3 regions of the Lysinibacillus sp. Bpr_S20 genome follow, and region 1 is predicted to be linked to each of the others. Evidence: riboswitches for the same ligand, from Rfam matches in the RefSeq annotation. Region 1 holds a riboswitch; each other region holds the start of a gene.
The links. A riboswitch is a leader RNA that binds a small molecule or an ion and turns the genes downstream of it on or off. The one in region 1 is predicted to bind thiamine pyrophosphate.
Positions count from the first base shown of each region.

Region 1 (7,274 bases):
TTTTCCCGAAAAAAGAACAAGAAGCAGATAAATTTGCAGATCTTCTATAAGAAGAAACTTTCAAAGCCGACTCAAAAGTATTGAGTCGGCTTTTTTGTTCCCTTCCTTTGTAGGTACAATTTACCTATAAAATTTTTGTATTAAAAATCTAATAACGCACATTCTATATTCACAAGGAGGTGAGAGACATGACTAACAACAACAACCGCAGTTCAAACAAGCTTGCTGTACCTGGTGTAGAGCACGCACTTGATCAAATGAAATACGAAATTGCACAAGAATTTGGTGTTCAATTAGGAGCTGACGCTTCAGCTCGTGCCAACGGTTCCGTTGGTGGTGAAATCACTAAACGTCTTGTACAAATGGCAGAATCTCAATTAAAAGGTATGCCAAACAACAACCAATAATTGCTTAATCAGTAATTATTAAAATTAAAACCAGTGACCGTAAAAGGCACTGGTTTTAGTTTGTTTAAATTGTTTATTTTTATCCCGTATTAACGGGTAATCATTTATCTGTTTTATTTATCCTACAAATGATTTAAATGTAGAAACTGTATTTGAAATATCCTCACTTTCGCAAATCGCAGAAATAACTGCTATTCCATCTGCGCCTGCTTTCACTACTGTATGTGCATTCGAACAGTTTATGCCTCCAATTGCTACGATAGGGAGCTCAGGATATTGTGTTCGAGCTTGCTGTAAAAAATCAGTTCCACTAGGTGGTTTGGCGTCGCTTTTAGAAGTGGTTGAAAAAATTGGACCAATTCCTACATAATCAGCACCATATTGTAGTGCAGTTTGTAATTCAACTTGAGAATGAACAGAAACACCTAGAATCATGTTACCAATTTTTTTACGTACGATCGACACTGGAATATCCTCTTGCCCAATATGAACACCATCCGCGCTAAGTTTTATAGCCAATTCTACATCGTCGTTTACAATAAATGGAACACGATACTGTTGACATAGCTTTTGACATTTGCGAGCAAAATCTTCATAGGCTTGCCCAGTTAATGAATTTGTTCCTTTTTCACGAAATTGAAACATAGTAATGCCAGATTGGAGAGCTTTCTCTAAAACGTTTATTGGCTCGTGATTCAAAACATTATTTGTACCCATAATAAAATATAGCTGTAAATCGTCACGTTTCATGAATAATTACCTCACAGGAATCTTTATAGTTTTGATAAGCAAAATGATTTGTTGGACCATGGCCATTACCAATAGATAAATCATGAGTTATGGCTAATTGAATAAATTTTTTAGCTTCCTCAATCGCTTCTTCCAATGGTAGTCCTTGACCAAGAAAGGCAGTTAATGCAGCGGAAAACGTACAGCCTGTACCATGTGTGTGTTTTGTTGCAATACGAGTAGACTGCATGGAAAATGATTGACCACCTTGAAAAAATACATAATCAGTAGCAAAACATGGATCCTCTAAATGACCGCCTTTAATAATGACACATTGAACGCCCATTTGTAATAAGACTTGAGCTACTTCTTTTATATCTGTTAAAGAATTGATTTTCCTTCCAGAAAGGGTTTCTGCCTCAGGAATGTTCGGTGTTACGATTGTTGCTAAAGGTAACAAATGACTACGTAAAGCTTCAATTGCTTGTTGTTGCAATAAGCTTTCACCACCTTTTGCTATCATGACAGGGTCTACGATAAGCGGAATATTTACTTCGGCTAAAATACGTGCAATTGATTGGATTATTTCGGAGGAAAACAGCATTCCAGTTTTAATAGCACTTATTGTAAAATCTTCGACTAGCGCTTTTAGTTGTTTTTCAACGAAGCTAACTTCAATTGGTAAGACATCCGATACACCGAGAGTATTTTGGGCCGTTAAAGCTGTAATAACAGAGGTTCCAAACACCTTTAATTCCTGAAATGTTTTTAAATCAGCCTGGATTCCTGCTCCACCCCCGCTATCTGAACCGGCTATTGTCGTTACAATATGCATCATGCTTCACCGTCCTTGGAAAGTCGATGTAGTTCATTTAATACTGCGATTTGAAAATCGCCAATGAATTGTGTAGAAGAAGCGGCTTGCTCGGCTACTTTTTTATAAAGTGATAATGTTTCTACTAATTGGTCAATTGGTTTATTTCCTACGGCGTAGGAGGCACAACAAATTGCACTCAATAAGCAACCTGTTCCAGTAACTTCTGCCATTTGAGAATGTCCACCTGTAACCCATTGCTGATGCTTGCCATCCGTAATAAAATCCTCTTCACCGGTTACTATAACAAGACAATCGTAGAGTTGAGCTACTTTTTGTGCCTCGACTGCTAAAGAAATGGAGCCACTGCCACTATCTACGCCTTTTTGTCGCCATTCTACATTGGCAATAGCAGCGAGCTCTCCAATATTACAACGAATAGCCGCAAATTTTATTTCTTCTAGTAATTGCTGTACCGTTTGTTTCCGATAAGATGTTGCGCCAGCAGCAACGGGATCTAAAATAACAGGAATACCAAGGGCATTTGCTTTTTTTCCTGCAAGTAACATGGATTCTTTCATGCGCTCATTAAGGGTACCGATATTGATCAATAAGCCTGAGGCGATTGTGACCATTTCCTCAACCTCATGACTGTCATCAGCCATTACTGGAGAAGCACCTATTGCTAATAAGCCATTTGCTTGAAAATTAGCTACTACATAATTAGTAATGCAATGAATAAGTGGGTTTTGTTTTCGGATAGTTTGAAATATCAATGTAAGTCCTCCTTGTTGGATGGACGTAAGCGTGCAAAAAAGGCTCTTTTTCGTGTGGAAAACAACACGCAAAAGAGCCTTTCATCAGTAAATAGATGTGAATTGCTCCCTACGTCAGTATTAACTAACAGGTTCAAAGGGTCAGGTTTTACCTTCTCAACTCTAAATGAGTCCCCCTGCAATCTTGCTTTTAGTTGACCAAAATGTACCATATTATTCAATCATGTTCAATAGGGAGTTTTTATCTTCATAAGTAAATGTTTACTGTGTAAAGCAACGATTACGCAAAGTTAATGGATAGAATCGATCCGTGACTGTTGCCATATAGTAGAGCATGATAGTTGTCACGACTTTAATGATTTAGAGTGTCTTCCATTGAAAATGATAAAAATGGAGCTTTATAATGAGCGTACAAAAGGGGGCATTTGCTATGAAAAGAGAAGATTTAATCGCACCAGAATGGTATAACATTTCAGAGGAAATTGAAAAATATGCACAGGATTCTACCAAAAATGCTTTATTAGTTTATAACGAAAACGGAGAAATTCAGTACATTACATATACAGCTTTACTTGAAAAAGCAAATCAGGCAGCGCATGTATTTACATCACAAGGTTTAAAAAAAGGTGATGTTATATTAGTCATGGTACCGAGATCCGTGGAAGCCTATATTGTCTATATTGCAGCCTTAAAGGCAGGTTTAACGATTATACCTAGTTCAGAGATGTTAAGAACGAAGGATATTGAATATCGAATCAAACACGCCGATGCAAAAGGCGTTGTTGCATTTGAGCCTTATATTGAACAATTCGATAATGTGGAGAATTTCCAAGAAATACAGCAATTTGTTATTGGTCACGCACATGAACCTTGGCAGCCGTTGCTTGAAAAAATGCAAAACCAACCAACGACCTACATAAGTTCTACACCGACTAAAAATACTGACATTGCCTTTTTAGCATATACGAGTGGGACAACAGGTAATCCAAAGGCAGCAGTTCATACGCATAGCTGGGGTTACGCACATTTACGGACTACTGCTCCAAATTGGCTTGGCATTCAAGAAGGAGACATTGTTTGGGCTACAGCAGCTCCAGGATGGCAAAAATGGATTTGGAGCCCGTTCCTCGCTACTTTAGGAAGTGGTGCTACAGCATTTGTTTACAAAGGTCACTTTGATGCGGCAACATACCTTACGCTGCTTGAAAAATTCAATATCAATATTCTGTGTTGCACACCAACCGAATACCGATTTATGGCAAGCCTTGAAAATTTGCAAGACTTCAATTTAAGTACGATACGTCAGGCTGTGTCAGCAGGTGAACCTTTAAATAGTGAGGTGATAAAGGTATTTACCGAGGTCTTTAATCTACAAGTACGAGATGGTTATGGACAAACAGAGAATACATTACTTGTGGGTACAATGGTAGGGATGGAGCCTAGAATGGGCTCAATGGGGAAGCCTACTCCGGGTAATAATGTTGAAGTTATCGATGATTTTGGAAATCCTACTGCTATTGGAGAAGTTGGAGATATTGCTGTACACTGTGAAACACCCGCCTTATTTAAGGAATATTTAAACGATCCTGAACGTACAAATTTACAGTTTAGAGGCGATTGGTATATTACAGGAGATCGTGCATATAAAGATGGAGATGGCTATTTTTGGTTTGAAGGGCGTGGAGATGATGTCATTATTTCATCTGGGTATACGATAGGCCCATTTGAGGTAGAAGATGCGTTATTGAAGCATCCAGCTGTGAAAGAAACTGCCGTTGTCGCAAGTCCGGATGGAATTCGTGGAAATCTAGTAAAGGCATTTGTTGTGCTCGCTGATGGAGAAGTTGGTGATGAAACGCTAATAAAAAAACTACAAAGACATGTAAAAACTTTAACAGCCCCTTATAAATATCCTCGTGCAATTGAGTTTGTTACTGAGCTACCAAAGACTTCATCGGGCAAAATTCGTCGTGTCGAATTACGTGAGCAAGAAAAAATCCATTATGTCAAACATCATTAATTTCCTAGGAAATAATGTCGAAAATCAAAGTTCTTGCTTTTTTTATGAACTTTGATTTTTTTTATAAAATTAAGTAATGTATTATAGATTGAATGGTGCTTGTGCATAGTATTGGCTCTTCACCAAAGATTGGCTATGAATTTGTTAAAATGTATGATATGTATAGAAGTTGAATCATATTTTTGCAATAAGTTTGAAACAAATTAGGAAATCAATCGTATAACGTTATGAGGAGGCGGAAAGATATGAATGGTAAAAGGTGGGCCGCTTTAATAATTGCAGGTGTACTATTAATATTTTCATTAGGGATTAACACCATTTTTGCAATATTTAAATCGAATTTCTTTAGCGATTTCGAAAGCTTGGTGGCTGGAAACGATTTGACGGTAATGGAAAAGGTTAAAGAAAGTGGTGATATGGATAAACGTATTGCTTACTTAAAGGTGGATGGAGCGATTCAAGATGTTGGCTCAAGTACATTATGGCAACCAGTTTCCTATGATCATCAATTTTTCTTAAATCAATTAGATAATATTTTATATGATCAAACTGTAGAAGGTATCGTTTTAAGTGTTAATTCACCAGGCGGCGGTGTAAAGGAATCAGCAGAAATATATAAGAAACTATTAAAAATTAAAGAAGAGCGACAAATTCCAATCTATGTTTCTATGGATTCGATGGCAGCTTCAGGTGGTTATTATATTTCAGCACCTGCAGATAAAATATTTGCGCAACGTGATACAATTACAGGTTCAATTGGTGTCATCATGCAATCTATTAATTATCAGGCATTAGCAGAAAAAGTTGGTATTAAATATGAAACGTTTAAATCTGGTGAACATAAAGATATGCTTAGTCCAATGCGTGAAGTGACACCGGAAGAGCGTGCTATGATGCAAGACATGATTAATGAAACTTATCAGGAATTCGTTAATATTGTCGCAAAAGGGCGTAATATGTCTGAGGCCAATGTGAAAAAAGTTGCGGACGGTCGAATTCTTAGTGGTAAAAAGGCTAAGGAAGCAGGCTTAGTAGATGAGATTGGCGATGAGGAAGCAACAATTGCTGCACTACGTAAAGACTTTGGTTTAGAGGACGCAGAATTATTTGAGTATTCATATGATGTGGGTGGTTGGCAATCATATGTTGGGATGAAGATTGGATCAATATTTGGTCCTTCAGCAGAGGAAAAAATGTTGATGAAAATTATGGCAGATTACAAAGCGCCAAAAATGATGTACTTATATGGCGAAAACTAGGGAGGGAGTACAATGACAAACAATGAAATTGTTATGCAAGGTTCACCCTCTATGGAGAATGCCCTCCTAATAGATACGCCAAATACGAATAAAAATTATGCGTTAAAAACGGCAGGCTTTTGGATACGTTTTTGGGCATTTTTATTAGATGGATTCGTTATTACAGCTGTAGGTGGAATTCTCGTTAATCCGATTTTTTATTTTATGGATTGGTCATTATCGGAAACGGTGTGGTATGCACCCATTTCGATTATATCCGCAATTATCTATTACAGTTATTTCGTTTTAATGACGAAATTTTTTGGGCAAACGCTAGGGAAAATGATATTTGGATTACGTGTTATTTCATTAAAACATGAGAAGCTGACTTGGTCAGATGTGTTATTCCGTGATTGGATAGGACGTATCATCAATAGCATTTTTATGCCACTTTATATTCTTGTAGGCATTTTACCGAACAATCAAGGTCTACATGACTATTTCGCAGATACAACAGTCGTTCATGAAAAAGTTTATATTGAAAAAGATATTGTGCAACCATCTTTGCCAATCAAAGAGGAAAAGACGGAATCTGTCACTCTAGAGGAAAAATCAGAACCTGAAAAACTAGAGGGAAAAAGCGAAGAATAAGGGCAAGAGCTGTCTCATTACATTGAGACAGCTCTTAGTTTTTGTGGAAATAGTGATGATTAACGGTTATTTCGTATGGAATAGAGGAACAAACAAAGTGCTCAGTTGGAACGGACATCGACCCAAGGGTGTGAAAAGATTGTTCAAAACTATTTTGATAAGCTGTCTCAGTTGCAATTAATTCCCTCCATTTAGTAATATTATGTACATATGAAGATTAGGAGGCGTTTATATGGCACAAGTAACATTTAAAAATGGCCCAGTAACACTTGTAGGTAACGAAGTAAAAGTTGGAGACCAAGCACCGGACTTTACTGTATTAGCGAATGATCTATCACCTGTTACATTAAAAGATTCAGAGGGGAAAATTCGCTTATTTAGCGTTGTACCATCATTAGATACTGGTGTTTGTGATGCACAAACACGTCGTTTTAATGAAGCAGCAGCAAACTTAGGTGACAATGTAGTCATTTATACTGTATCGGTGGATCTTCCATTTGCTCAAAAACGTTGGTGTGGTGCAGCAGGCATTGATGCTGTTCAAACAGTTTCAGATCACCGTGACCTTTCATTTGGTGAAGCATACGGTGTCTACATCCAAGAATTACGCCTTCTAACGCGTGCGGTGTTTGTTGTGGA
Region 1 covers NZ_JALNLQ010000004.1:116,847-124,120, forward strand. The annotation lists gene thiI (tRNA uracil 4-sulfurtransferase ThiI) at 1-50, shown strand, start outside; gene MWJ95_RS11540 (alpha/beta-type small acid-soluble spore protein) at 189-407, shown strand; gene thiE (thiamine phosphate synthase) at 525-1,157, opposite strand; gene thiD (bifunctional hydroxymethylpyrimidine kinase/phosphomethylpyrimidine kinase) at 1,147-1,971, opposite strand; gene thiM (hydroxyethylthiazole kinase) at 1,971-2,726, opposite strand; TPP riboswitch at 2,816-2,914, opposite strand; gene mbcS (acyl-CoA synthetase MbcS) at 3,157-4,746, shown strand; gene sppA (signal peptide peptidase SppA) at 4,992-6,005, shown strand; gene MWJ95_RS11570 (RDD family protein) at 6,018-6,635, shown strand; gene tpx (thiol peroxidase) at 6,868-7,274, shown strand, end outside.

Region 2 (7,274 bases), on a different contig from region 1:
AATGGCAAGGCCTAGAAGTGCTAATTGAACAGTCGCTAAAGCATGTGGCACAAACGTCTCATACGATTGAGAACCTTCTTTCAAAATGGCACTCGGTGTAGGCAAAAGCCAATGTGGAATATCAGCAAAACGGACAATTAGTTCCCAGATGAATAAGAGGAAGGCGATAAAAATTATCGTCCTTCCTTGTTTGAAAGCTTGCTTCATCACTTGTATTTCTCCGTTAGCGTATCCATTGTAATACCAGATGGCTGATATAAAATTTTCACTTGCGTAATAACATTGATTGCTCCGAGCTCAACCATCTTAGCATTCATTTTTTCAATAATTTGTAGCAAAGTCGTTAGCTCGCCCTCCATTGTCGTTTCTAACGGATGCACTTCATATTTCACCCCTGATGCGTCAATAACCGCAATCGCTGCATCGACAAAGGGGATCACATCTTCATATGTTTTAGTTTTCGGGATAATTTGTACACTTATTAATGAGTTTGCCATATTACTTTGTCTCCTTTTTCGGTAAAAAGTCGTTTGTAAATGCTTGTTTTGCGTTAAACTCGCCCTCTAAAACTTTGTTGTCGGCCATCCATTTCGCGTAGTTTTCCCAGACTGCTAGTTTTTGCTCACCCCATTGTGTAGCGTCGTCTTGATACTTATCTGCTAGCCATTCCTGACTTTTATGCACAAGATTCTTATCTAAATCAGGAACCGCTTCTAGTAAAATATCAGCTGCTTCATTAGGGTGATTTATTGCATACTCATAGCCCTTTGCTACAGCAGCGACAAATGCTTTTACCGTCTCAGGATCATCCTTCATCATTTTTTCATTTGTAGCAAGTACAGGTGTGTAATAATCTAGCTGCTTGCTATAATCTGTTAAATAAAGCATGTTCAGCTTTTCACCACGAAGTTCTGCTTCAATACCTGTCCATGCATAATAAATCCATGCAAAATCAATATCTTTTTTCATCATTGTGAAGAAATCTAAATCGCCTGCATTGACGATATCTAACTTATTAATATCCGCATTTTCTGTTTGCATAAGTGACTGTAATACAGCCTTTTCAAGTGGTGCACCCCAGCCACCGTATGTTTTACCTTCAAAATCCTTTGGTGATGTAATACCTTTTGATGCGATAGATGCGAAGCCAGAAGTATTATGTTGAATAATCGCTGCAATCGATACTAAAGGTACATCCTGCACACGCGCCTGAGTAATTCCTTCCTGATAGCTTACGCCAAACTGAGCCTTCCCAGACGCTACGAGCTGATCTGCACCCGCTTCACCAGGTAATACAATATCAACATCTAAGCCCTGTTCCTTAAAGTAACCCAGTTTTTCCGCGACATATAAACCTGTATGATTTGTGTTCGGTGTCCAATCAAGAACCACCGATACTTTTGTTAATCCATTAGCATCCTTTTTAGCCTCTTTTTCGCTACAACTCGCTAATGTGAAAAGTGCAGCCATTAGGACCAATAACCATTTTTTCATGCCGAATCCTCCAAGTAAGTAGTGTGAAAGTGTTCATGAATGAATGTCTGTACCAGAAGAAAGCGTATTCATAGTCTTTTTATACGAAAGGCCTGTGCATGCATCAAAAAGTCCGAAAAACATAAAAAACGCCTAGGATTCCTCCCAGACGTTATACAATCAGTATCAAAAACTTTCTTTTTTTGAATAGATGTTCCCTACGCTGGTACGAGCCAAATCAGGTTCAAAGGGTCAGCATCTATCGGACACAATCTCAGCTGGCAACACCAGCCCCCCTACATTCTTTCCATATGAACTTTTCGATGATTATTATACCCATAACTATCCGGAAATGACAAGGCTCTGTTTACCGATTGCGCAGTAAATATAAATTTAACAGCATAAATCTCTATCTTCAAAAACTCCATTTTCTGACATAGACCAGTCCATTGATGAAATTTTCTTTATCAGCGATAATTGGGAGTTTATCAGCGATTCTGTTACTTTATCAGCGAATATCAGAAGTTTATCAGCGATTGCCCTAGTTTATCAGCTGAAAAAACAAATAAAAAAAACCCAGCTCTCAAAAAGAGCATGGGCTAGATAAACGAATTTTATTTCTCTTCTTTTTTGACTGTAAAGACATGTGAAATGGCACCGTCTGTCGCAATATCTACTTTAAAGGAGCCGTTGGAGTGGCGATCTGCTCGGGTTAATGCTTGTACATCAAGAATCTCTTGTACGCCTTTTTCCGTCTCGATTGTAAGCTGTTCCTCATCAGTAACTTTTTTGACAGCCACGATACGATGTGGGTTCGCTTTTAACTCTGTTAATACTTTTAAGCCGCGTTTTGCACGACTTGTCATTTCTACTTCGGCAACATTCATTTTCTTCACAGCACCGCGATGTGTGACAATCGCAACATAGGCCGTGTCATTTGGCGGTAAAACATTGATGCCGACTAATGCTTCTCCATCTTTCAGCGTAATCCCTTTGACGCCACCTGTTTTGACACCCGTTACCGGCAATTCCTCTATTGGGAAACGAATCGCATAGGCAGTATCTGTCGTTAACATTAGTTCTGCCTCGTCCGTCACAATGTCTGCAAAAATCATTTCATCGCCTGACTTAACATTCATCGTTTTGATTGGTTTCGAATAGCGTGTAACAGCATAATCAGCTACAGGGGAGCGTTTAATTTGTCCATCCTTCGTAGCTGTTAAAATATACGTATTGGCCTGTTCGAATGTTTCAAAACCGTATACAGCAATAATAGACTCATCTTCCCCAGTCGGCACGATACTGGAAATATGCTGACCAAGATCCTTCCATCGAATATCAGGTAGTTCATGGACAGGCTGATAAATATAATTGCCTCGATTTGTGAATAATAGTAAATGATGCTGTGTATTTAAATTTGCTTCATATAATAAATAATCGGAATCCTTCATCGCAAAATCCTGACCATTCGAAGCTGCATGTGAGCGTGTAGATGTACGCTTAATATAGCCATCCTTTGTAACTGTCACAACGACCTCTTCACTTGGCACAAGGACATCTAATGTAATTTTGATTTCTTCAATTTCTTGTTCGATTTTTGAACGACGTGGCTCTGAAAAACGCTTTTTAATATCCTGTAGTTCTTGTTTAATGACACGTACAAGTTTTGCTTCGCTATTAAGAATACCTTCTAGCTTCGCAATCAATTTATTTAACTCTTCCTGTTCAGCACGTAATTCAGTAATATCCGTATTCGTTAAACGGTATAATTGCAAGCTCACGATAGCCTCTGATTGCACTTCCGTAAAGCCAAACTTCTCCTGTAAATTTGTTTTGGCATCGCGTTTATCATTTGAAGAACGAATGGTTGCAATGACTTCATCTAAAATGGACAACGCCTTTATCAAGCCTTCCACAATATGCGAACGATCTTTAGCCTTTTGCAAATCGTAAATGGAGCGGTTCGTTACGACTTCCTTTTGATGGGCAATATAAGAATCGAGTAACAATGGCAATGTCATCATTGTCGGACGACGATTATGGATCGCAATCATATTAAAATTATAGGCTACTTGTAAATCAGTTGTTTTGAACAAGTAATTTAAAATCCCTTGTCCAGGCACATCTTTTTTCAGTTCAATCACTACACGTAGGCCAGTACGATCCGATTCATCACGAATTTCCGAAATTCCTTCAAGGCGTTTATCTACGCGTTGCTCATCGATTTTCTTTACAAGATTCGCTTTATTAACATCATATGGTAATTCAGTAATAACGATTTGCTCTTTGCCGCCTTTAATGGGCTCAACAACTGCTTGCGCGCGCACGATGATTTTACCGCGACCTGTTTCGTATGCCTTTTTAATACCATCAACACCTTGAATAATACCACCAGTTGGGAAATCAGGCCCTTTAATGACTGTCATTAATTCATCAACAGTCGTATTAGGGTTATCTAAGCGCATAAGAACACCGTCTAGCACCTCATCAAGTGCGTGCGGAGGGATATCCGTTGCATAGCCGGCCGAAATACCCGTTGAGCCGTTGACTAGTAAGTTCGGGAAACGCGCTGGTAAAACAGTTGGCTCCATATCCTGATCATCAAAGTTTGGTACAAATTCAACCGTTTTCTTGCCGATATCGCGTAGCATCTCCGCTGCAATAGCAGAAAGTCTTGCCTCTGTATAACGCATCGCGGCCGGTGGGTCACCATCAACAGAACCATTATTCCCGTGCATTTCAATAAGCATATGACGCGCTTTCCAATCCTGACTCATGCGGACCATTGCTTCATAGACTGAGCTGTCACCGTGAGGGTGATAATTACCGATAACATTACCGACCGTTTTTGCTGATTTACGGAATGGTTTGTCGTTCGTATTGCCCTCCGTAAACATTGCATATAAAATACGTCGTTGAACAGGCTTAAGACCGTCACGTGCATCAGGCAACGCGCGGTCTTGAATAATATATTTACTATAGCGACCAAAACGGTCACCCATGACTTCTTCTAAAGGTAAATCTTGAAACTTTTCAGTACTACTCATGTTGGTCCTCCTCTTGTTGGATGAATTCATTGTCTAAAATATTTGAATCATCCTCCATACCGAAGTTTACATTGGCTTCGATCCATTTACGGCGCGGCTCTACCTTATCGCCCATTAATGTTGTCACACGTCTTTCAGCACGTGCACCATCCTCAATTGTTACACGAATTAATGTACGCGTATCAGGGTTCATCGTCGTATCCCACAGCTGGTCAGCATTCATCTCACCAAGACCTTTATAGCGCTGTAATATGTAACCCTTTCCAACTTTTTTAATAGCCTTTTGTAAATCATTTTCGGTCCAAGCGTATTCAATCACTTCTTTTTTACCAGTACCCCTTGAGATTTTATAAAGTGGTGGTAACGCGATAAATACCTTTCCAGCTTCAATCAATGGTCGCATATAACGATAGAAGAACGTTAACAGCAGCACTTGAATATGCGCTCCGTCCGTATCAGCATCGGTCATAATAACGACTTTGTCATAAGCAGAATCCTCAACTGAGAATTCTGCACCGACACCAGCACCAATGGCATGAATTATCGTTGAGATCTCCTCGTTTTTCATAATATCCTGAAGCTTTGCTTTTTCCGTATTAATGACTTTACCACGCAATGGCAAAATCGCTTGGAACGTACGATCTCGTCCTTGTTTTGCAGAGCCTCCTGCTGAGTCACCTTCGACTAAATACAGCTCGTTTTTCGCTGCATTGCGAGATTGTGCAGGTGTTAATTTTCCAGAAAGAATTGTACTGCCTTTTTTACTCTTCTTGCCGTTTCGCGCATCTTCACGTGCTTTTCGAGCCGCTTCACGTACTTGTTGCGCACGAATAGCTTTCCGCACAAGAGATGCAGACAATTCAGCGTTTTCCTCAAGCACATATAAAATTTGCTCCGAAACAACACTATCTACGGCCGAACGTGCCTCACTCGTCCCAAGCTTACCCTTAGTTTGACCCTCGAATTGCAGTAAATGCTCTGGTATACGAACAGAAACAACCGCCGCTAAGCCCTCTCGAATGTCTGTCCCTTCAAGATTTTTATCTTTATCTTTTAACAAACCTATTTTGCGTGCATATTCATTGAAAACACGCGTTAACGCAGACTTAGCTCCTGTTTCATGTGTCCCGCCGTCACGTGTACGTACATTGTTAACAAATGAAAGAATTGTTTCTGAGTAGCCATCGTTGTATTGGAAGGCAAATTCTACTTCGATTTCATCTTGAATCCCTTCCACATATTTTACAGGATGAAGTACATCTTTCTCCTCATTCAAATAAGCAACGAAAGCTTCAATTCCGTTCTCATAAAAGAAAACATCATTTTTGCCTTCCTCGCGTTCATCGATTAACTCAATTTTTAAGCCTTTCAATAAAAATGCTGATTCACGTAAACGTTCTGCAAGCGTATCATAATTGTATTTTGTTACAGAGAAAATTGTGTCATCTGGTAGAAAATGAACAAGCGTTCCTGTTTGTTTTGTTTGTCCTACCTCTTCTAATGTCGTAACAGGATGACCACCATTTTCAAAACGCTGACGATACTTCTTACCATCGCGATGAATTGTTACTTCTAAAAAAGTTGATAAAGCATTCACAACAGAAGAACCTACACCATGTAAGCCACCGCTTGTTTTATAGCCGCCTTGTCCGAATTTACCACCAGCATGTAAGACTGTAAAGATGATTTCAGGAGTTGGTTTCCCCATTTTATGCATACCTGTTGGCATTCCTCGGCCGAAGTCTCGAACGCTGATACTTTGATCTTTATGAATAGTGACAATGATATGAGAACCAAAACCAGCCAGTGCTTCATCCACCGCATTATCTACGATTTCATATACTAGGTGATGAAGTCCACGGCCATCTGTAGAACCGATATACATGCCGGGTCGTTTTCGTACCGCTTCTAATCCTTCTAATACTTGAATGGCGTCATCATTATAGACGCTTGGTGACTGTTTATTCGCCAAAAAATTCCCCTCCAAAAAACAAACGCATGTTCTATTTATATTCTCTTCCTAATAATAATAGCATTTCCTAACAATATCTAGTGTCAGGCCCAATAAATTTTTAAAATTTCCTCACAGCTTCGTCGTTTTGATCTGTTTACCGAAAGAAAAATTTGCAATAGTTGCTTCAATATGTATTAAGAACTCTTCTATTCCCTTGACGTAGGGCAGCAAGCTTTAGTTGCATAAATAAAACAACAAATGACTAACTTCTGCTCATTACTCTTTTTTAACGAAACGCTGAAGGCTTTGAACTTTCATTAAAAAGCATTTGAATATTCTCAGAAAAATATACAGTCCAATACTAAATGGGTTTCTTCTGCCTAAAGAAGATTCATACTAGCTTACTCTAGAAATTAAAGATAGACTTCTATTCTACCAAAGGAATGAGTGATTGACAAAATTGCCATTTTACCTATATTTTTAGAAAGGGCTTTCATGCTGTCTACATGAATCATGTCAAAAAGCCTAACCTCAGTTTAAATACATAGAAATCCTTGCAAAATAGTTATCTTTTGTAATGAATTCAAGATACACGAAGAAATCTCCTTCATGACATTGTAGATTATAAAGAAAAAGTGTAAAATAATTGTTACATATTATTAGTACCAAGTGATAATTTATGAATGAAAGGAGTCCAGCTATGCTAAATGGACTTATTATTTTATGTGCTTATCTAATCGGCTCAATACCTTCAGGATTATGGATAGGCAAAATTTTTTATAAAACGGATATTCGTGAAC
Region 2 covers NZ_JALNLQ010000005.1:260,102-267,375, reverse strand. The annotation lists gene MWJ95_RS15100 (ABC transporter permease) at 1-207, opposite strand, end outside; gene MWJ95_RS15095 (thiamine-binding protein) at 207-497, opposite strand; gene MWJ95_RS15090 (ABC transporter substrate-binding protein) at 499-1,494, opposite strand; TPP riboswitch at 1,672-1,781, opposite strand; gene parC (DNA topoisomerase IV subunit A) at 2,088-4,520, opposite strand; gene parE (DNA topoisomerase IV subunit B) at 4,513-6,492, opposite strand; gene plsY (glycerol-3-phosphate 1-O-acyltransferase PlsY) at 7,175-7,274, shown strand, end outside.
Region 2: it holds a riboswitch for thiamine pyrophosphate, as region 1 does, so the genes downstream of both, MWJ95_RS15090 (ABC transporter substrate-binding protein) here and thiM (hydroxyethylthiazole kinase) in region 1, are expected to answer to the same signal.

Region 3 (7,274 bases), on a different contig from region 1:
ATTATTATTTGCATATTCATCATTTTGCTCTAAAATATTTTATTAGGGAAGGGAGCAATCTTTCATGACAATGTTACAAGATATTCTAAAGTTTAATGAAGATTTCGTTCAAGAAAAAAAATATGAGCCTTTTATTACTACAAAGTATCCTGATAAACGTATTGTTGTTTTATCTTGTATGGATACTCGACTTGTAGAGCTGTTACCTAAAGCTATGAATTTGCGTAATGGCGACGTTAAGATCGTTAAAAGTGCTGGTGCATTAGTTAGTCACCCTTTTGGTGCGATTATGCGTAGTTTACTTGTAGCTGTTTATGAACTACAAGCAGATGAGGTATATGTTGTTGGACATTATGACTGCGGTATGAGTGCAGTTGACCCAGAAGCAATGCTAAGTAAAATGGTTGCCAGAGGGATTACCCCTGAAACTATCAACACGATAGAATACTCAGGTCTTGATTTAAAAGAGTTTTTACGTGGCTTTGGCGACGTATCAACAAGTGTAAAGAAAAGCATCGATACAATTCGTAATCACCCGTTAATGGTTAAAGATGTGCCTGTTCATGGATTAGTGATTGATCCTAATACAGGTCGCCTTGATTTAATTGTAGATGGTAATAAACAATAGTAAAAAAGAAGCGTCTAACTTTCATCTCTTTGAAAGTTAGACGCTTCTTTTTATTGGCCCTCTAAACGTGCATAAATATAATGATCCACCCATTTACCGTTAATATACAGCAGCTTTCTCAAAAGACCTTCACGCTGAAACCCAGCCTTTTCTAAGACTCGGATAGAAGCATTATTTTGTGTTGAAACATAAGCCTCCACTCGATGTAAGCCTACTTGCTCGAATGCAAATTGTACGACCATATTAACCGCCTCTGTCACGATCCCTTTTCCAACATAAATTTCATCCATCGCATAGCCCACAAACGCACTGGAATACGGTAAACGTTTTACTGCATAAATAGCTATATGTCCTATTAGATTATTTGTACCTGGCTCAAAGATACCGAAAGTAAATTCCCTTTTTGAGTCCATTAAATATAAGCTGTCTTGAATTTTTTTATATTGAGCATTAATTGTATAATATTCCGGTCGTTGTAACGGTTCATATGTAGACCAAAAGTATTTATTGCGACTTACGAGATCGGTTAAACTTTGTGCATCTTTTTCATAAAATGTGCGAATGTAGCATTTCCCACCTTGAATTGATACCACATTTTCACCCTTTTTCCTCAATAATCTCCAAATTTTAAGCACCATTTTCCACACTAACCTTCCGATAATTATCAATACATTTTAATGCCTGCGTTCATTCAATTTGTGGATCATCACCAAAACGTGTGGTTGATTTCCGTTCCGACCGGGCGCTTTCCTGGAGTCGCCAGTCTGAACGGGCTTATAGTAGACGTTTTAACAAAAGTCATCCGCAACTTCTGTTGATTAACCCAATTTATAGGGAAACCACCACTGAATTGAAGTTTTACTTTACCCCGCTTTAACGGTCAGTAAACAAAAATGTCTTCCCCGTTAAAACGGGATTCAGTTGACATAGTCGTCGATTAACTGACCGTAAAAGCCCGATTGGTTCAACTAACAATCAGCGGGTAAAACGCCCACTGATTGAAGTTTTACTTTATCCCGCTTTAACGGTCAGTAAACAAAAATGTCTTCCACGTTAAAACGAGATTCAGTTGACATAGTCGTTGATTAACTGACCGTAAAAGCCCGATTGGTTCAACTAACAATCAGCGGGTAAAACGCCCACTGATTGAAGTTTTACTTTATCCCGCTTTAACGGTCAGTAAACAAAAATGTCTTCCCCGTTAAAACGGGATTCAGTTAACATAGTCGTCGATTAACTGACCGTAAAAGCCCGATTGGTTCAACTAACAATCAGCGGGTAAAACGCCCACTGATTGAAGTTTTACTTTATTGTATGTAAAAAAAGATGCTGCTACAACTAAAACATATCGTCTTGTTGTTACAGCATCCCTAACATTATTTCATTTTTTGTTTTTGTTTTGATTTTTGTTTTTTAGGTTTTTCTTCTAACAATTCAAGGCTAGACGATTCAGCATCTTCTAAATGGGCTTTGCCTAATACATTCGTTAAATGAAGGCCTCGTTTTTGTGCCTCGCGTTCGATATGAGCTAGTGTTTCTTTTAGCACTTGTACACGGGCATATTGTTTATCGTCTCCTGGTATTAGAACCCATGGCGCATTTTTCTTATCAGTCTTCTCAAACATGTCATTCGCAGCTTCTATATACTGAGGTGTTTTTTCACGATTTCGCCAGTCTTCGTCTGTTAGCTTCCAAGACTTATATGGATCTTCCTCGCGTTCTTTAAAACGTTTAAGCTGTTCCTCATCAGATACTTGAAGCCAAAACTTAATAACAATATAATCTCCTGCTGTTAAAATCTTTTCGAAATTATTTATTTCTTCGTATGCACGAGACCACTCTTCTTTTGTTGCAAATCCTTCAATACGCTCAACTAATACACGACCATACCACGAGCGGTCAAAAATAGCGATTTGTCCATGCTGTGGCAGCTTTCTCCAAAAGCGTTGTAAATAATTGTAGCGCAATTCATGAGGCTGAGGTGCTGAGATTGGGTGTACAATATAGCCACGTGGATCAGCACGTTCAATGAGACGCTTAATAGCGCCACCCTTGCCAGCAGCATCCATACCTTCAAATACTAGAATTAGCCCAATCTTATTGTTTAATAAAAACTGTTGAGCATTTAACATTTCATATTGGAGTACTTTTAATTTCTTTTTATACATCTTCTTATCCAGTTTAACTGATAAATCTAGATCATTTAAATTTTGAGTCATTAAAACTTCACTCCTTACTTTTAATAATCCTATTGTACTAAAGAAACATATAAGTGCATATCCAAATGGTAAATTGTAGATAATTTTAGCGAAACAACACGATACATTGTTGGAAATTTCCGTTATAATGAAAATATAATGTGACAGTCCTATACTTATTTGTCTTTTCCCTATACAATTTAACACGAAGGGAGAGGAAAACATGCCTCGATTTTTTTTGATGACAATCACTTATATTGTCTCACTCATCCTAACCTTTTCATCCTATTTCATGAAAATAAACGGTCAAACTTCTTTAGAAATTTCAAATCGTTTTCCAGTAATATTTGCACCTTTTAATGTTAGTTATGTGATTTGGATTGTAGTTTACGTGTTACTTGGTTATTGGTTAGTAATGAATCTAAAAAAGACATCTATGAAACAGACTGTTCTCTTTAGTAGCATATGTATCATGCAGGCGTTAGCAATTGTGGTTTGGCATCACGAACTATTTATCGTATCCATTGTCAGTTCGTTTATTTTAGTACTGTATTTGTTTAAGTTGTACAAGACGTATCCTCTTAGCAATAATTCACCCATAGGTCGTTTACCCTTTTCGATTTACTTCGGATGGGTTACATTTAGTCTGATGACAAATGTAAGCTTTATGCTAACATCTTATCAATGGAATGGTTTTGGCCTTAGTAATCCACTTTGGGCAGTTATTTTACTAACAATTGGAGTAGCAATCGCGCTACATATTCGATTCCATTATTTTGATATTATCTTTCCAAGTGTATTTATCTGGTCCTATATTGGGGTCGCTTTACATAATGGTTTTGATGAGCTACTTGTCACAACAGCAGCCTTATTTTTATGTGGAGTTCTTCTTGTCGGTATATTATTTATTAAAAAAAATCCTGCCTACCAAAAATAAATTGGTTAGCAGGATTTTAACTTTTTTATTGTTCTTCAAGTGAAGTTAAAACAATTGGTTTGTCTTTCGTAACGATGATTGAATGCTCAATTTGAGCAACGAATGATTTGTCAGGCGTAACGAATGTCCATCCGTCACCAGCTTCTACAATATGCTCCGCTTTCGCTGAGATAAATGGCTCGACTGCAAGCACCATGCCCTCTTTCATAATTGTAGAATCCCATGCATCATAATAGTTTAAAATGTGGTTTGGCTCATCGTGTAATGAACGACCTAAACCATGACCTGTTAGATTCATAATCACTGTTAAATCATTTGCATATGCTTCACGTTCAACAGCTTTACCGATTTGGTTTAATTTTGATCCGGCTTTTACTTTTGTCATCGCACGATCGAAAGCACTTTTGGCTACGCGACATAGCTTTTCTTTATCCTCATAGCCTTCACCTACTACAAATGAAATTCCCGTATCAGCAAAGTAACCATTTAATGAACCAGATACGTCAATATTGACGATATCTCCTTCTTTAATCACTCGTTGACCAGGAATACCATGTGCAACTTCCTCATTAACACTAATGCAAGTGTATCCTGGGAAATCATACTCCCCTTTAGGTCCAGAAACCGCTCCTGCCTCAGCAAACATTCGGCCAGCGATTTCATCTAATTCAAGAGTTGTTACACCTGGTTTTGTAGCAGCCTTCATTGCCTCACGAATTTCAGCACAAATACGGCCAATTTTTTTAAAGGCTTCAATCTCTTCTTGCGTTTTTACAATCATTTTTAACGTCCCTTTCATCTAATATCTCTATTTAATATAACATAACTTTTTATACATAAAACGCTAAACGCTTTAAATATTATATGCCGTCATAAATTGTAAAGTGCTGAAAACAGGCTTATCTCCATAACGTGGAGTTGATTTCCGTTCCGGCTGGGCGCTTTGTAGCTGACGCTTCGCTTTCGCTACAGATAAAACATTGTTGCTGTCGCTTCGCTTTCGCACAGAGCAGGGCTTCCTGGGGGCGTCGGGGCAACAGGATGTTGGTCACGAAGGCGTTATCACAGGACGTGATGCTTTTAGCCTTCGTTCCTCTATATCGCTAATCCCCAAGGAGTCGCCCAGCCTCCACTCCAATCAACTTATTTACATGACATACATTTTAATATATGCAAGTCCTAACTAGCTAAAAAAGCAACAATCTTTCATTCAATTCAATAAAAATAAAGCCCTCCACTCATGTGAAGGGCAAAATAGTTATGATTTTCGTTGCATTAATTGAGGTGCTGCTGTAAATAACAGGACGCCGACAACTGCTGTTAAAATCGTTGCTGGTAGCATATATGTTCCATTATAGATAATTGAATAAATCCACGCATTTTGATCACCAGCATACTCTTTGAAAAATACAGCGCCTCCAATAGTATGTGCTGCATAACGTAAAAAGCCTGCTAATACAGTCCCTAAAATAATATAAAGCGCCATTTTCTTTTTGTTTAAATCTTTTGCAGCCTCAAGCACCGGTCGACGCACAACGGCCGCTAAGCCTACTACTGTAAAGGCAATGCCATAATCTAGCGTTCCTTGAAGCCAATGCACTATTGTAGCACCAAACATTGTTTGCATTACACCAATGAGTAAACCCGTTGTCATGCCTGGAATAAGGCCCCATCGGAATGCTATTAAAATTATTGGCACCATCACTAGACTAACAGAGCCTCCTTGTGCCCATACTTTAAAGGAAACCTGATCTAGCACAAGACCAATCGCTGCGAATATCGCAATCTCCACTAGCATTAAAAGTTTTTTACTGTCCAAAAATATTCTCTCCTTTGTTCCGATGTAGGATACAAGAGCAGGAATAGAAATCAGTTGGCAAATATGTCCCTACCTGGCATCAATAAAGATAAAAAAACGATGCCAGGACAGAGCCTCACATCGTAATAGTGTCGGTTTCTATCCACATCCCTACGCAAGCGTTAACTTACAGGTTCAAAGAGTCAAGGCATCACGTGCCCAGTCTCAGCTGACATCATCAGCCCCCCTTGTGGTCGTTACATCTTAATTTAGTTGAACAACCTCATTGTACGCAAACACTGTTATGATTACAACCTCTTCCACAAAATTTTTTGAAACTTTACTGTTTTTCATGCGTAAATATTAAAAAAGGAGGTACTACTATGGAGAACCAAAAAATTTTATCTGCCTTTAGTTATCTCAGTATTTTATTCGCACCGTTTATTGTGCCATTAATCGTTTACTTTGTTGCAAAAGATAGCGATGTAAAGAGTCACTCTATTCGAGCACTAATATCACATTTAATCCCAGTCGCTTTCGGAATTATTTTATTTGCCGTCTTTATCTTCTCAACTTTAACATTCAACAATCTTGACCCTGATTTAGGTAGTAATAAGTTTCTTATCATTTGGTTAGTTTCATTCGGAATTTACTTTCTTGTTTCAATAGGAGTTGTCATCTGGAACATTATACAAGCTGTTCGCGTTGTCCGATAAGTTTCATTCCAATCTCACCTTGAACGGAAAGTACTAAAGGAGCTGTTATTTTGTGAAAGTATCTAAAGTTGTTAAAGTCGCCGTAAAATTAGCACCTATCGCTATCCCAATTGTAAAAAAAGTAATCGCTGCAAAGAAAAGAACTAATCCTAACGTAACTAAAAAATGATAAAGAGGCGTTTTTCCACACAATGGAAACACGCCTCTTTGTTATTTCACTTCAAAATATGTTTGACTATGACCGTTCATTGCTTTTTCAACATGCAACACAGCAGGCATTGTAGCTTTTAATTCCGCAACGTGTGAGATGACTCCAATCATACGTCCGGAATCTTGTAAATCAATAAGCGTATCAATCGCCTTATTTAACGCTTCTTCATCAAGAGAACCAAAGCCCTCATCAATAAACATCGTTTCAATGCGAATATTACCTTGAAAACTTTGAATGACATCTGCCATCCCAAGGGCAAGACTTAATGATGCATTAAACTTCTCTCCCCCTGATAATGTTTTAACATCTCGTAATTGATCCGTATAAGCATCATACACATCTAGTCCAAGCCCACTTTGCTTAGCATGCTTTTCTAAGCGATCTGAACGCCGTAGCTCAAATTGACCGTTAGATAAATGATAAAGCCGGACATTTGCTGCCTCTGTAATTTTATCTAAATAATTGATTTGAATATAACGCTCAAAGGATAGTTTTTTCACATTTTGCCCATTTAGCATTGCATACAGTTCCTTAACTTGTCCCGCCTCTTTTTCAAGTAAACGAATCTCCTGTTCGGTCTCCTCAACTTTTTCGATAAAGTCCGCACAAGCCTTCGCAAATCTTTCCATTTGTTGCAATACTTTAAAGGCTTCTTCATAGGTTACACGAAGCATCTCTAACTTTTCTTCCATTGCCATTAAATCTTGTTTCTCTTGGCCTTTTAGATGCTTCTCTCCCTCAGTAATTTGTACCTGTAATGTATGGATTTGTAGTGCATACTCATTG
Region 3 covers NZ_JALNLQ010000011.1:37,948-45,221, forward strand. The annotation lists gene MWJ95_RS20670 (beta-class carbonic anhydrase) at 65-628, shown strand; gene MWJ95_RS20675 (GNAT family N-acetyltransferase) at 679-1,266, opposite strand; gene MWJ95_RS20680 (polyphosphate kinase 2 family protein) at 2,005-2,847, opposite strand; gene MWJ95_RS20685 (hypothetical protein) at 3,050-3,763, shown strand; gene map (type I methionyl aminopeptidase) at 3,789-4,544, opposite strand; gene MWJ95_RS20695 (hypothetical protein) at 4,617-4,769, opposite strand; gene thiT (energy-coupled thiamine transporter ThiT) at 5,022-5,582, opposite strand; TPP riboswitch at 5,713-5,820, opposite strand; gene MWJ95_RS20705 (magnetosome magnetite crystal formation protein family) at 5,945-6,277, shown strand; gene MWJ95_RS20710 (AAA family ATPase) at 6,488-7,274, opposite strand, start outside.
Region 3: it holds a riboswitch for thiamine pyrophosphate, as region 1 does, so the genes downstream of both, thiT (energy-coupled thiamine transporter ThiT) here and thiM (hydroxyethylthiazole kinase) in region 1, are expected to answer to the same signal.